Linked DNA regions of Phytohabitans rumicis. The protein of the gene in region 2 binds, or shares a complex with, the protein of the main gene of each other region. Links are inferred from orthologs where the notes say so. Each region holds a gene or a part of one and is shown on either strand. Other genes may lie near its edges. The genes, in order: rny and Prum_RS29110.

Region 1 (6,308 bases), 3.7 Mb from region 2 along the record:
GCAAGGCGCAGGGCCAGAAGAAGCTCGTCATCGGCGTCAAGGGCGACCAGCCCGGCCTCGGGCTGCAGACCGGCACCACGTACGAGGGATTCGACATCGAGATCGGCAAGATCCTTGCCAAGGGGCTCGGCGTGCCGGAGTCCGGCATCGAGTGGAAGACCACCGTGTCGGCCAACCGGGAGCCGTTCATCCAGCAGGGCACCGTCGACCTGGTCGTCGCGACGTACACGATCAACGACGAGCGCAAGACCAAGGTGAACTTCGGCGGCCCGTACTACATCGCCGGCCAGGACCTGCTGGTGCCGACCGACTCGACCATCACCGGCCCGGAGTCGCTCGACGGCAAGAAGGTCTGCTCGGTGTCCGGGTCGACGCCGGCCAAGCGGATCCAGACCGAGTACCCGAAGGCGCAACTCCAGCAGTTCGACGCGTACTCGAAGTGCGTGACCGCGCTCGCGGGTGGCCAGGTCGACGCGGTGACCACCGACGACATCATCCTCGCCGGTTACGCGTCGCAGGCTGAGTACGCCGGCAAGTTCAAGGTCGTCGGCAAGACCTTCTCCACCGAGCCGTACGGCATCGGCCTGAAGAAGGACGACAGCGATGGCTGCAAGAAGATCAACGAGATCCTCACCGCGGCCGCCGCGGACGGCTCGTACAAGGCCGCCTGGGATTCCACCCTCGGCAAGAGCGGTAAGGCCGCTCCCACGCTGGACACCAGCAAGCTGACCAACTGCAGCTGAGCACGGAGCGAGGTGGGGCCGGCCGCGCGTCGGCCCCACCCGCTTGCTGGCGACAGGAGTGACTCCATGCACGTCTTCCAGGACGAGGCCAACCTCGACCTCTACCTGACCGGGTTCCTCTGGATCCTCAAGCTGACCGCCGCGTCCGCGGTGATCGCGCTCGTGCTGGGCGTACTGCTTGCGGCGATGCGGGTGTCGCCGATCCCGGTGCTGCGCGGCTTCGGCACGGCGTGGGTCAACATCTTCCGCAACACGCCGCTTACTCTGATCATCTTCTTCTGCTACTTCGGTCTCTTCTCGACGCTCGGCCTGAGCCTCTCGGACGACCTGAACCTCAACAACTACTGGCTCTCCGTCGTCGGACTGTCCGTGTACACCGCGGCGTTCGTCTGCGAGGCGCTTCGCTCCGGCATCAACACCGTGCCGCCCGGCCAGGCCGAAGCGGCGCGAGCGGTCGGGCTGACCTTCATCCAGATCCTGCGGATCATCATCCTGCCCCAGGCCGGCCGTGCGGTCATCGGCCCGCTGGGCAGCGTCTTCATCGCCCTCGCGAAGAACAGCACCATCGCCGGGACCATCGGCGTCATGGAGTCCTCCAACGCGATGAAGGAACTGATCAACGCCAACGGCGACGCGGTCATCGAAATCTTCCTCGTCTTCGCCGGAACGTTCGTCCTCTTCCTCGTGCCGACGGGTTACTTCTTCGGCTGGTTGGCCAATCGACTCGCGGTGAGGCGGTAAATGAGCGACACCACGGTCCTCTACGACCACCCGGGCCCGCGGGCGCGGCTGCGCAACCGCCTCCTGACCGCCGTCTTCGGCGTGGCCCTCCTCGCGCTGTTGTGGTGGATCTACCTCAAGTTCGACGAGAAGGGCCAGTTCGAGTCGCGGCTCTGGAAGCCCTTCACCGAACAGAACATCTGGGTCAACTTCATCTGGAAAGGTCTGCAGGCGACGCTGACCGCCGCGGTCACGGGCATGGTGCTGTCGCTCGCCTTCGGCATCATCTTCGCCGTCGGCCGGCTCTCCGAGCACCGGTGGATCAGCATCCCGGCCGGCATGGTCGTGGAGTTCTTCCGCGCCGTACCGCTGCTGCTGATGATCTTCTTCATCTTCTACGGCGTGCCGTTCCTCATCGAGGGCCCGGTGCCGGCGTTCTGGGCCGTGGTGATCGGCCTGACGCTCTACAACGGATCGGTGCTGGCCGAGGCGTTCCGCGCGGGCATCCGCGCCGTGCCGGGCGGGCAATCCGAGGCGGCGTACGCGGTCGGCATGCGCAAGAGCCAGGTCATGCAGAACATCCTCGTGCCACAGGCCGCCCGAGCGATGCTCCCGGTCATCGTGAGCCAGCTCGTCGTCCTGCTCAAGGACACCGCCCTCGGCTACATCGTGGCGTACCCCGAGCTGCTCCAGAAGGGCGTCAACGAGGTGGGGGCCCTCAAGGTCAACATCGTGCCGGCAGCCATCGTGGTGGCCATCATCTACATCATCATCAACTGGCTGCTGACCACCCTGGCCCAATGGCTCGAACGACGTACCAAGCGCCGCGGCAAGGCTCCCCGAGCGATCGAGGAGGCCGCCAAGGCCGCCACGGCGGTAGAGCCCCAGGGCTAGCCGCTGTCCGCGCAGCCCCCGCCGTTCAAGGCCCGCCGCGTCGATCAAGGACTTTGACGCCGATCAAGGGCAAACGGCCGTGGATCGGAGATCAAAGCACGGCCGTTTGCCCTTGATCGGCGTCAAAGTCCTTGATCGCCGTACGGATGGAGAGCCGGGCGACGAGCCGCCCCCCTCTCGCCCACGACCGGCATCAAAGTCGACGACAAGGGCACCCTTCTCACGCGACAACACCCAACCGGGGCACCCCACTGGGGTGGGCGCCGCCCGCGAACGCCACACATGCGCTGCACGAACGCCGCCACGGGCGACCCCGAGGGCCCTCGCACACCCCTCCGCGACCTTCGTCGATCAAGGAAAAGCCCGTCGATCAAGGGCAAACGGTCGTGGATCGGAGATCAAAGCACGGCCGTTTGCCCTTGATCGACGCGGCGGGCCTTGATCGACGCGGGCCAGCGCAGCACGCGGCGGGCCTTGATGGACGCGGTGGGCCGGCGCAGCGCGGGGCGGGGAGAGTGCACGGCGGGGAGAGTGCACGGCGGGGAGAGTGCACGGCGGGGAGAGTGCGCGGGGCGGGGAGTGGGCCGTGTTAGCGGGCGATCTCGGTTACCCGGGACTCGCGGACCACCGTCACCCGGATCTGGCCGGGGTACGTCAGTTCCTCCTCGATCTGCTTGGCCACGTCCCGGGCCAGCACCGCCGCGCCGATGTCGTCGACGTCGTCCGGCTTGACCATCACCCGGATCTCGCGCCCGGCCTGCATCGCGAAGACCTTCTCCACGCCCGACTTTCCGCCGGCGATCTCCTCGATCCGCTCCAGCCGGTTGACGTACGCCTCCAGGCTCTCCCGCCGCGCCCCCGGCCGCCCGCCGGAGCAGGCGTCGGACGCCTGCGTGAGAACCGCTTCGATGGTTTGCGGCGTGACCTCGTTGTGGTGCGCTTCGATCGCGTGGACCACCTCTTCGGACTCGCCGAACTTGCGGGCCAGGTCGGCGCCGATCAGCGCGTGGCTGCCCTCCACCTCGTGGGTGAGCGCCTTGCCGATGTCGTGCAGGAACGCGCACCGCTTGATGATCTGGGCGTCCAGCCGCAGCTCGGCGGCCATGATGCCGGCGATGTGGGCGGTCTCGACGAGGTGCTTGAGCACGTTCTGCCCGTACGAGGTCCGGTAGCGCAGCCGCCCCAGCAGCGTCATCAGCTCGGGGTGCATGTCCGTGATCCCGACCTCCACCAGCGCGTCCTCCGCCGCGCGCTCGCATAGCCGTTCCACCTCGTGCTTGGCGGTCTCGAAGACCTCCTCGATGCGGTGCGGGTGGATCCGCCCGTCGAGCACCAGCTTTTCCAGGGTGAGCCGGCCGATTTCCCGGCGTACCGGGTCGAAGCAGGACAGCAGCACCGCCTCGGGCGTGTCATCGATGATCAGGTTCACGCCGGTCACCGACTCGAACGCGCGGATGTTGCGCCCCTCGCGCCCGATGATCCGGCCCTTCATCTCGTCGCCGGGCAGGTGCAGGACGCTGACCACGCTCTCCGCGGTCTGCTCGCTGGCCACCCGCTGGATCGCGTCCACCACGATGTGCCGGGCGCGCTGCTCGGCGGTGTTGCGGGCGTCGCTCTCGATGTCCCGGACGAGCAGCGCCGCCTCCCGCTTGGCCTGGCCCTCGATGGCCTCGACCAGCTCGGCGCGCGCCGCGTCCACGGTCAGCCCGGCGATCCGTTCCAGCTCGCGCCGGCGTACCACCTCGGCCTCGGCCAGCGTCGACTCGCGCGCGAGGAGCGCCGCCTCCCGGTCGGTGAGCTCGGCCTCCGCCGCCGCGGTCCGGCGGTCGCGCTCGGCCAGCCGGTCGGCCTCCTCTCTGTGCAGCCGCTCCCGGTCGTCGATCCGCGAGGTCCGGCGTTCCAGCTCGGCGGCCTGCTCCTTGGCGGCCTCGGTCAGCATGGCGATCTCCCGCTCGCCGCTGCGCCGCGCCGCCGTCCGCACCTGCTCGGCGTCCGTTTCGGCCTGCCGGTGGGCCCGTTCGAGGATGGTGTCCGCTTCGGCCCGCGCCGTGTCGAGCACGCGGCGGGCCTCCGCCCGGGCCGCGCGCGCCTCGGCCTTGGCCTCCGCGGCGTCCGTGCGGGCGGTGGTCGCGGCCGTCTTGGCCTGCTCCACCGCCGACGACGCCTCGCCCGCCGCGCTGCGCAGCGCGGCCAGGGACTGCTCCTGCCGGTCCAGCTCCGCCGTGTACGCCGGGTCGTCGACCCGCGCCGTCGCCGGCTGGAACGCGGTGAGTCCGCGCAACGCCCGCGCCCCAAAAACAAGACCGCCGAGCACGAGTACGGCCAGCGCCAGCACCGCGATCAGCAGTACTGCCTCTACCCCGCCCATGCCGCCTCCCTTCGCCGCCGTGACGCCGGAGAGTTGTGCCCTCCTGTTGACGCGCCATACGGCTGTCGAACGCCCGACCGAGGCAGCGGGCCGCGGATACGGACCACCGGCGACGCCCCTCGGGGCCTCGCCACTGGCCAGTTATGTCACGCCGTCGCCGACGCGGCCCGGTCGACGACGGATCTAAAGTGATGCCGTACTGTTACGCGATCTATGTTGTGCGATTAGCCTGCGATTGGTCGGGCCTTCTCGTCTGTAACGCGAGGCTAGGTCGCGAGTGGCGGTTCGGTCAAGGACCCATGATCCGACCGAAGCCGGGACGTACGGCATTGGACCGCTCACGCGCAGGTCATGACCGGTACGGGCAATCCGGGACGAGTCACGAACGCGGCACATTTTTCGGCCCACGCCGAGCAGCAAATGGCCGATCAAGGCCCACCCGAAGGGCTTGATCTAAGTCACCCCAAAGGTTACCGCCGCTTCCACCAGAGTGATGTTGCCGGCTGCCATCGTGCCATCCGGCATCGTCCGGGTGTCCTCCAGCCCTGTGCGGGTGTCGAGCCCGAGCCGCACCGCCTCCCGGATGACCGCCCAGACCGCCGGGCCCTCCGCGTGCAGCAGCACCGGCGGCACCCCGGTGGACGGAAGCGCGGCCAGCATCGCCGCCGCGTTCGCCAGGGCCGCGTCCTCGTCCGGCTCCATGCACTCCAGCAGGAGCCGGACGCACGGGACGCGCCAGCCCCGGTATGCCTCGACCGCCGCCGGGGTCCACAGCCCCGCCTCGACGCCGATCCCGCGGGCGTGCAGGGCGGCCGCGACCCGCTCGGCCCCCTCTTCATGGGCGTTGACCGAGGCGAAGTCCGGCACATTCATCCAACTCAGTACGGCCGCCACGCGCGCGTCGGGATCCGGCTCGATCCAGGCGCCGGTGCTCACCCCGACCGGGAGCGCCGGACACGCTCGCCGCAGCGCCGTGACGGCTGCCCCGGTGGCCTCCGCGGCCAGCGACTCCCGGCCGTCCACGTCACGCGGGTGGATGTGCACGGCGCCGGCCAGCACGCTCTCGCAGCGCACCGCGTCGGCGGCCAGCTCCGCCGGGGTGATCGGCACCGCGGGATGCTCGTCGCGCCGCACTCCCCCGTTGAGGGCGACAATGAACACTGTCCACTACTCCCCGATGAACGCGTCCTCGTCGATGTCGTCGGGGAGGTCGGCCATGGCGTCCTTGACCGCCCGGATCGCCACCCCGGGCGGGTAGCCCTTGCGGGCCAGCATGCCCACCAGCCGCCGGAAGACCGCGTCGGGCGCCCCCGTGGCGGTACGCAGCTTGCGGTCGACCAGCGCCCGCGCGGTGGCCGCCTCGGTGTCCGGGTCGAGATCCTCCAGGGCGGCTCCGGCGGTCTCCGCGTCGACGCCGTGCTGGCGCAGCTCGCTGGCCAGCGCCCGGCGCGCCAACCCGCGCCCGTGGTGGCGGCTGGACACCCAGGCCCGCGCGAACGCGGCGTCGTCGATCAGGCCGACCTCGTCGTACCGGTCGAGCACCTCGCCGGCCACCTCCGCCGAGATCCCCCGCTTGGCGAGCG
Region 2 (6,436 bases):
AGGGCCTTGACCTCCGGCAGGCCGCCGTGCGGGCTGTTGTTGCCGTCCGCCATGTCGGCGTGCAGCTCGGCAAGGTCGGCGCGGAGCACGATCAGCTCGTCGATGCGCGGGCGCAGCGTCGCGAGTAGGTGGCGGGCTTGGGCCAGAGTGAACACGTCCGACAGTATGGTGCATTCGTTATCCGGGCATGGACCTGCCCGATTTGTCGGGATACCGACTACACAAGGTGATCGAAAACGTCGACCTCGACGGCGTCGTCGTGCCCGGCCTGCGCGGGTCGTTTCACCGCCGCCGCGGCGAAGCCGCCTCGGATGACGCTGTCGCTTCACGGATTTCGACTGTTGGCGTCTACCGCTTCGCCGGGGTCGATCTCCTCATGGCCTGGGGGTACGTCGGAGAACCGCACTGCCGCTTCACCTCGGTGCGCCGGCCCGACGGTACGTGGGAGCCGCCGCGACCGGGCTGCCCGCCGGTGACCCGGGTGCACGACGGCGGACTGGTCACCGCCCTCACGCTCGGCGGGCACGTCCTGCCCGCGGAGCCGGTGACCAGCCCGCCGCCGGGTGGAGCACGCGCCACGGCCCCGGACTCCGTACTCGCGGCGGTCGGCGGGCCGGGAGTACGTACCTGATCATGGCCGCCGCCGGCCGCATGCGCGGCCGACAGCGGGTCCTGAGCGGGGGCGCTGCCCCTGGTATGCGGTTGTTTTAGGTGTTGTGCGCCGGCGCGGGGGAAGGCGCGGACCGGCGCACGTACAGCAGGGAGGCGGCGGTCAGGGCGAGCGCCGTCACGAACGACACGGCGTGCACCACCGGGTGCACGATGGGCACGAACGCGATCACCGCGACGGGCACCTGGACCACCCCCACGAGGGCGATCAGCAACCCGCGACGGCGGGCGCCCCACAGGTACGCGGTCCACAGCGGTGCGGTCACCACGCCCAGCACGAGCACGTCGAGCACGGCGTGCAGGTACGGGTCGACGACCTTGTCGTGTGCGAAAGCGGACGCGGGCGCCGAGACCCAGAGGGCCGCCGCAACACCGCCGAGAACTACCGCGAGACGTCGCATGCCGTACCTCCCAGAGTGCCGTTGCCATTACTCCCTGTCATGACGGTACGGGTGGCGCGGCAAGGCCGGGAAGGGATGAGCGCGTGAGTGAATCCTTCAGTCGCTCTGTTGGGCGATTTCCCGCGCACGGTCGCGGGCCGCTTCGAGCGCGGCGAGCAGCGCGGCGCGTACGCCGTGGTTTTCCAGCTCGCGGATGGCCGAGATGGTGGTGCCCGCCGGCGACGTGACCGCCTCGCGCAGCTTGACCGGGTGCTCGCCCGAGTCGCGCAGCATGACGGCCGAGCCGATCGCGGTCTGCACGATCAACTCGTGGGCCACCTGGCGCGGCAGGCCGAGCAGGATGCCCGCGTCGATCATGGCCTCGACCAACAGGTAGAAGTACGCCGGGCCGGAGCCGGACAGCGCGGTCACCGCGTCCTGTTGCGTCTCCGGCACCCGGATCGTGGCGCCCAGCGGCTTGAACATCTCCTCCGCCAGGCCCAGATGCGCGGCGGTGGCGTGCGGACCGGCCGAGATCGCGGTCATCGCCTCGTCGACCAGGGCCGGAGTGTTGGTCATGACCCGGACGATCGGGGTGCCTTCCGGCAGCCGCTTAGCGAAGAAGCTCGTCGGCAGGCCGGCGCACAGCGAGATGACCAGCTTGTCGGCGGGGACCTTGGCGCCGATGTCGTCCAGGAGGACGGCCGCGTCCTGCGGCTTGACGGCGATCGCGAGCACCTCGGCCTCGGCGACGGCGGTGAGATTGTCCACCATCCGTACGCCGTACCGCTGGGCCAACTCCTCGGCGCGCGCGGCCCGGCGGGTGGTGGCCATCAGCTTGTCCGACGGCCAGCCGGCGCGCAGCAGCCCGGAGAGCATCAGCTCCCCGATCTTGCCCGTTCCGATCACGGCTACGGCGTGCACGCCGGGTGCCATGCTCCCCATCCTTTCATGATCAGGGCGTCCTTCACGTTGCTGGAGCGACGTGAAGGACGCCCTGATCACAACAGCGTCAGCTGCCGAAGAAGACCTCGGCCTCGGTGTAGCGCTCGATCGGGACGGTCTTCAGCTCGCCCGTGCCTTCCTTGAGCGGCACCCGGACGATCTCGGTGCCGCGCAGGGCCATCATCTTGCCGAAGTCGCTCTCGTGCACGGCGTCGATCGCCTGCAGGCCGAACCGCGTCGAGAGCACCCGGTCGAACGCGGTCGGCGTGCCGCCGCGCTGGATGTGGCCGAGCACGACCGTGCGGGCCTCCTTGCCGGTCTTGGCCTCCAACTGCTCGGCCAGCCACTGGCCGATGCCGCCCAGGCGCACGTGGCCGAACGAGTCCAGCTCCTGGTTGTGCAGCACCATCTGGCCTTCCAGCGGCTGCGCGCCCTCGGCGACCACGATGATCGGCGAGTACTGGTGCTGGAAGCGCTTCTCCACGTACTGGGCGACCTGGTCGATGTCGAACGGCCGCTCGGGCAGCAGGATCACGTTGGCGCCACCGGCGATGCCGGCGTGCAGGGCGATCCAGCCGGCGTGCCGGCCCATGACCTCGACCACGAGCGTGCGGTGGTGGCTCTCCGCCGTGGTGTGCAGGCGGTCGATCGCCTCCATCGCGATGTTGACGGCGGTGTCGAAGCCGAACGTGTAGTCGGTCGCGTTGAGGTCGTTGTCGATCGTCTTCGGCACGCCGACGACCTTGACGCCCAGCTCGTCGAGCTTGGTGGCCACGCCGAGCGTGTCCTCGCCGCCGATGGCGACGAGCGCGTCGACGCCGAGCGTCGCCAGGTTTTCCTTGATCTTCTCCACACCACCGTCGATCTTGAACGGGTTGGTGCGGGACGAGCCGAGGATGGTGCCGCCGCGGGGCAGGATCCCGCGGACCTCCGCGATGCCCAGCGGCTTGGTCAGCCCCTCCAGGGGGCCACGCCACCCGTCACGGAAGCCGACGAACTCGTGCCCGTACGTGGCCACGCCCTTGCGCACCACCGCTCGGATCACCGCGTTCAGACCTGGGCAGTCACCGCCGCCGGTGAGCACGCCGATACGCATGATGTCCTCAGTCCTCCTGGCTAAGAAGTGCAGATTTGGCCCGTCGGCGTCATTGCCGGCCCGGGGCAGGAGCCGTCAATTGCGCACTGTAGTCGCTCTCATGCCATCGCCCGCCATCGGGCCAGGTTGTGCCGGGCGTCGACCAGGGCGTCGTGCCGGTCCGCCTCGGCGTCCGGCAGCGGCGGGCGGCCGCGGTCGTCCCAGCGCTGCCGCAGGTCCTTGGTGAACCGCGGGATCTCCCGGGGCAGCGCCGGCATCGGCCCCCAGAGCTGGGCGAGCACCACGTGGTCGTACGCCGCGTACCAGGCCCACAGCTCCAGCTTCTCCTGCGGGCGGCCACGCACCGGCTCGATGAGGAAGTCGTACAGGTCGTCGCGGATCCGCTCCCGGGAACGCCAGGCGCGGTCGGCGGGCGACGGCAGCCGGTCGAGCACGTTGCGCCGTACCCAGGGCACGGCGCGGGAGTCGTCGAACTCCGTGGACACCGCGTAGAACTCGCGCCCGTACTCGTCGACGACACCTATCGAGACGAGGTCGACCAGGCGCCCGTCTTCGATGAACTCGCAGTCATAGAAATAGCGATAGACCATCGGGGCCTAATCCTGCCCATTACCCGGTGGTCAGTGCTTCCTGGGCGGCGCGAAGACCGGCATGATGGCTTTCGTCGCCTTCGGCGAGCTGCCTGGCGTGCCAATCCGCCCGCGCCGCCCACCGGAAGCGCACCATCACCGGCAGGGCCGCGTGCAGTTCGTCGGCCGGCACCGGGCCCGCCGCCGCGTACCCGTCGAGCAATTCGGCCGCCGCCGGCAGGCCGCCGGCGTAGAGCACCGCGCTAGCCACGTCGTAGGCCAGCGGGCCCGCGGCGGCCGCGCCCCAATCCGCCAGGCCGCTCCGGCCGGTGTCCGCGTCGATCGCAAAGGCCCGCGGATGCGGATCACCATGGAGTACGCCGTACGTGAGCCGGTCGGTGACGCAGAGCTTGGTCATCGCGGCGACGGCGGCACAGACCGCGGGACGCAGCCAGGGCTCGACGCCGAGGTGGTTGGCGTCGGCGCGCAGCCAGTGCCACGGCGCCAACCCTGGATGGGTGAACCCGTCCAACTTGCGGTGCACCCGGCCGAGCAGATCGCCCCACCACTGCTGGTCGAGCGGGTCGTCCCCCTCCAGCGGGCGGCCCGGCACGCCGTACAGCAGCGCCAGCACGCCCTCGTCCACGACGGCGGTGAGCGCACCGTCGGCCGTCCGCACCGGCGTGCCCGCGAGGACGCCGCGGTGCCGCAGGAAGTCGGCGGCGGCCAGCCCGGCCTCGAACTGCGGCCGGTCGGCCAGCGGGGCCAGCTTGGCGACGTACCGCTCGCCCTCGGCCCGGACCAGCCAGGCCCGGCCGTGCAGGCCGCCGGAGAGCGGGGTGATCTCGTCGGGAGTCCGGTGCCACACCGCGCGGATCGTCGCGCCGACCGGATCGACAAACGCCACGGCGGCGATTATGCCGGGCGTACCGGGCATGGTGGGAAAACGCGGGAACCGCCCGACGTATTTTCCCCTACCTGCCGCGGCTCCTATCCATAGCCGCCACGTATCCTGGAGACCTCACTGTCACCGATGTGATTGCGGCGGTGTAGAGGAGTTGACAGCTCCGCGACGGACGGTGATTGTTGTGTGTTCGACCTGCTTTCTGCCGCGTTAGCGGCTGAAACGGGAACGTGGTCCTTACCGGGGAGGGGTTGGACCGTGGAGGTTCGCCTGCCGGATCCTGGCGACGCACTCACGGGTGTAGAGATGTTCGCCGGCCTCGAGCCTGAGGTACGACAGCGGGTCATCGCCGCAGCGGTGCCGCGTACCTATCGCAAGGGCCAGCTCTTGTTCGTCGAGAGCGACCCCGGCGACTCTCTCATCGTGCTCAAACGCGGCGCCGTGGCGGTGTTCCGGACCTCCCCCACCGGCGAGCGCGCGGTGCTCTCCGTGGTGCGGCCTCCCGACGTGCTCGGGGAGGTGTCCCTCTTGGACGCTTCGACCCGCTCGGCCTCGGCAGAGGCCATCGAGGACTGCACGGCCCTGGCCCTGTCCCGCCCGGCGTTCATGGATCTCGTGCACTCCAACCCGCGCATCCTCGACGCCGTGATGCGGTCCCTGGGCGCGCTGATCCGGCGGCTCACCGAGCAGAACGCCGACCACGTCTTCCTCGACCTGCCCGGCCGGGTGGCCAAGACGCTGGTCCGGCTCGCCGGCGAGAGCCAGGCTCCCATGATCACTATTGAGCTCAACCAGAGCCAGCTCGCCGAGATGGCCGGCGGCTCCCGGCAGAGCGTCAACCAAGCCATCGGCTCGTTCGCCAGCCGCGGCTGGCTGCGTACCGAAGGTCGCCGGATTGTGGTCACCGACGTGGCGGCCCTGCGCCGCCGGGCGGGCATGGCCGAGCGCTGACAGGGTGATTCGGCCGACTGCCCGCTTCCGGGCGGGGCGGCACATGGCGATACTCGGCAGGGACGGCTCTGTCTCACTCCCCTGACTGGAGGACGGCATCACCGCCCCATGCCCACGGTGCGCCCGGCCGGCCGCTGCCGCTGACCGTTTCTGCGGAGGGTGCGGCGGCGAGCTCACCCTGGCCTGTGTGCGCTGTGGCCGGGAGTACGCCGCCGGGGCGGCGTACTGCACGGGCTGCGGTGCCGCGCTGGCCGCCGCCGACCCTCAGGAAGATCGCCGCCGGATCAGCGTGCTCTTCGTCGACCTCATCGACTTCACGCCGTACGTCGAACGCGCCGACCCGGAGCTGGTACGCGGGATGCAGACCGGGTTCTTCTCGGCCGCCCGCCGGGTCGTCGGGCAGTACGGCGGGGTGGTGGAGAAGTACATCGGCGACGCCGTGATGGCGCTCTTCGGCGCGCCGGTGGCCACCGAGAGCGACGCCCTGCGCTGCGTACGGGCCGGGCTGGAGCTGCAGCGGGTGCTGACCGGCTTCGCGGGCGACCTGCGCTTCCGGGTCGGGGTGGCCACCGGAGAGGCCATCGTGGACGTCGCCGCGGCCCGCGACGGCGGCCAGGCCATCGTGGCCGGCGACGTGGTCAACACCGCCTCCCGGATGCAGGCGATCGCCCCGCCCGGCGGCGTGCTCGTGTGCGGCGCCACGTACGCGCTGACCCGTACCGCGGTCCGCTACGCCGCGCAGCCCGCCGTCACGCTGCGCGGGCGTTCGGCGCCGACGGAGATGTGGCTGGCCGAGGCGGCGCTGCAGGAGGTACGCCCCGACCGCGAGCCGGACGCGACCCCGCTCGTCGACCGCGAGCACGAGTTGGGCCTGCTGCGCGGCGCACTGCACCGGGCCCAGCGCGACCGCGTGCCGCAACTG

What was found.
Region 1: Prum_RS29110 (region 2) and rny share a complex: the UniProt entries of both Bacillus subtilis proteins name them as parts of the possible RNA degradosome complex. The link is inferred for Phytohabitans rumicis from one-to-one orthologs.

What each region holds. Positions count from the first base shown.
Region 1 is NZ_BLPG01000001.1:2,713,145-2,719,452, forward strand. What follows is about bases 2,337-5,196. They hold rny (ribonuclease Y), read right to left. Parts: upstream 4,726-5,196; coding sequence 2,947-4,725; downstream 2,337-2,946. Other genes in these bases: Prum_RS11700 (amino acid ABC transporter permease), read left to right, coding at 2,337-2,357; Prum_RS53715 (hypothetical protein), read right to left, coding at 2,756-2,878; Prum_RS11710 (3-keto-5-aminohexanoate cleavage protein), read right to left, coding at 5,179-5,196. Outside these bases: Prum_RS11690 (glutamate ABC transporter substrate-binding protein), read left to right, coding at 1-743; Prum_RS11695 (amino acid ABC transporter permease), read left to right, coding at 810-1,484; more of Prum_RS11700, read left to right, coding at 1,485-2,336; more of Prum_RS11710, read right to left, coding at 5,197-5,886; Prum_RS11715 (regulatory protein RecX), read right to left, coding at 5,893-6,308. UniProt on the Bacillus subtilis protein: Endoribonuclease that initiates mRNA decay. Initiates the decay of all SAM-dependent riboswitches, such as yitJ riboswitch. Involved in processing of the gapA operon mRNA, it cleaves between cggR and gapA.
Region 2 is NZ_BLPG01000001.1:6,367,114-6,373,549, reverse strand. Bases 1,077-4,064 are described here. They hold Prum_RS29110 (6-phosphofructokinase), read right to left. Parts: upstream 3,091-4,064; coding sequence 2,062-3,090; downstream 1,077-2,061. Other genes in these bases: Prum_RS29100 (phosphotransferase enzyme family protein), read right to left, coding at 3,700-4,064; Prum_RS29105 (polyadenylate-specific 3'-exoribonuclease AS), read right to left, coding at 3,189-3,680; proC (pyrroline-5-carboxylate reductase), read right to left, coding at 1,167-1,985. Also shown: Prum_RS29130 (DUF2203 domain-containing protein), read right to left, coding at 1-155; Prum_RS29125 (hypothetical protein), read left to right, coding at 227-631; Prum_RS29120 (hypothetical protein), read right to left, coding at 708-1,070; more of Prum_RS29100, read right to left, coding at 4,065-4,566; Prum_RS29095 (Crp/Fnr family transcriptional regulator), read left to right, coding at 4,822-5,514; Prum_RS29090 (ATP-binding protein), read left to right, coding at 5,600-6,436. UniProt on the Bacillus subtilis protein: Catalyzes the phosphorylation of D-fructose 6-phosphate to fructose 1,6-bisphosphate by ATP, the first committing step of glycolysis.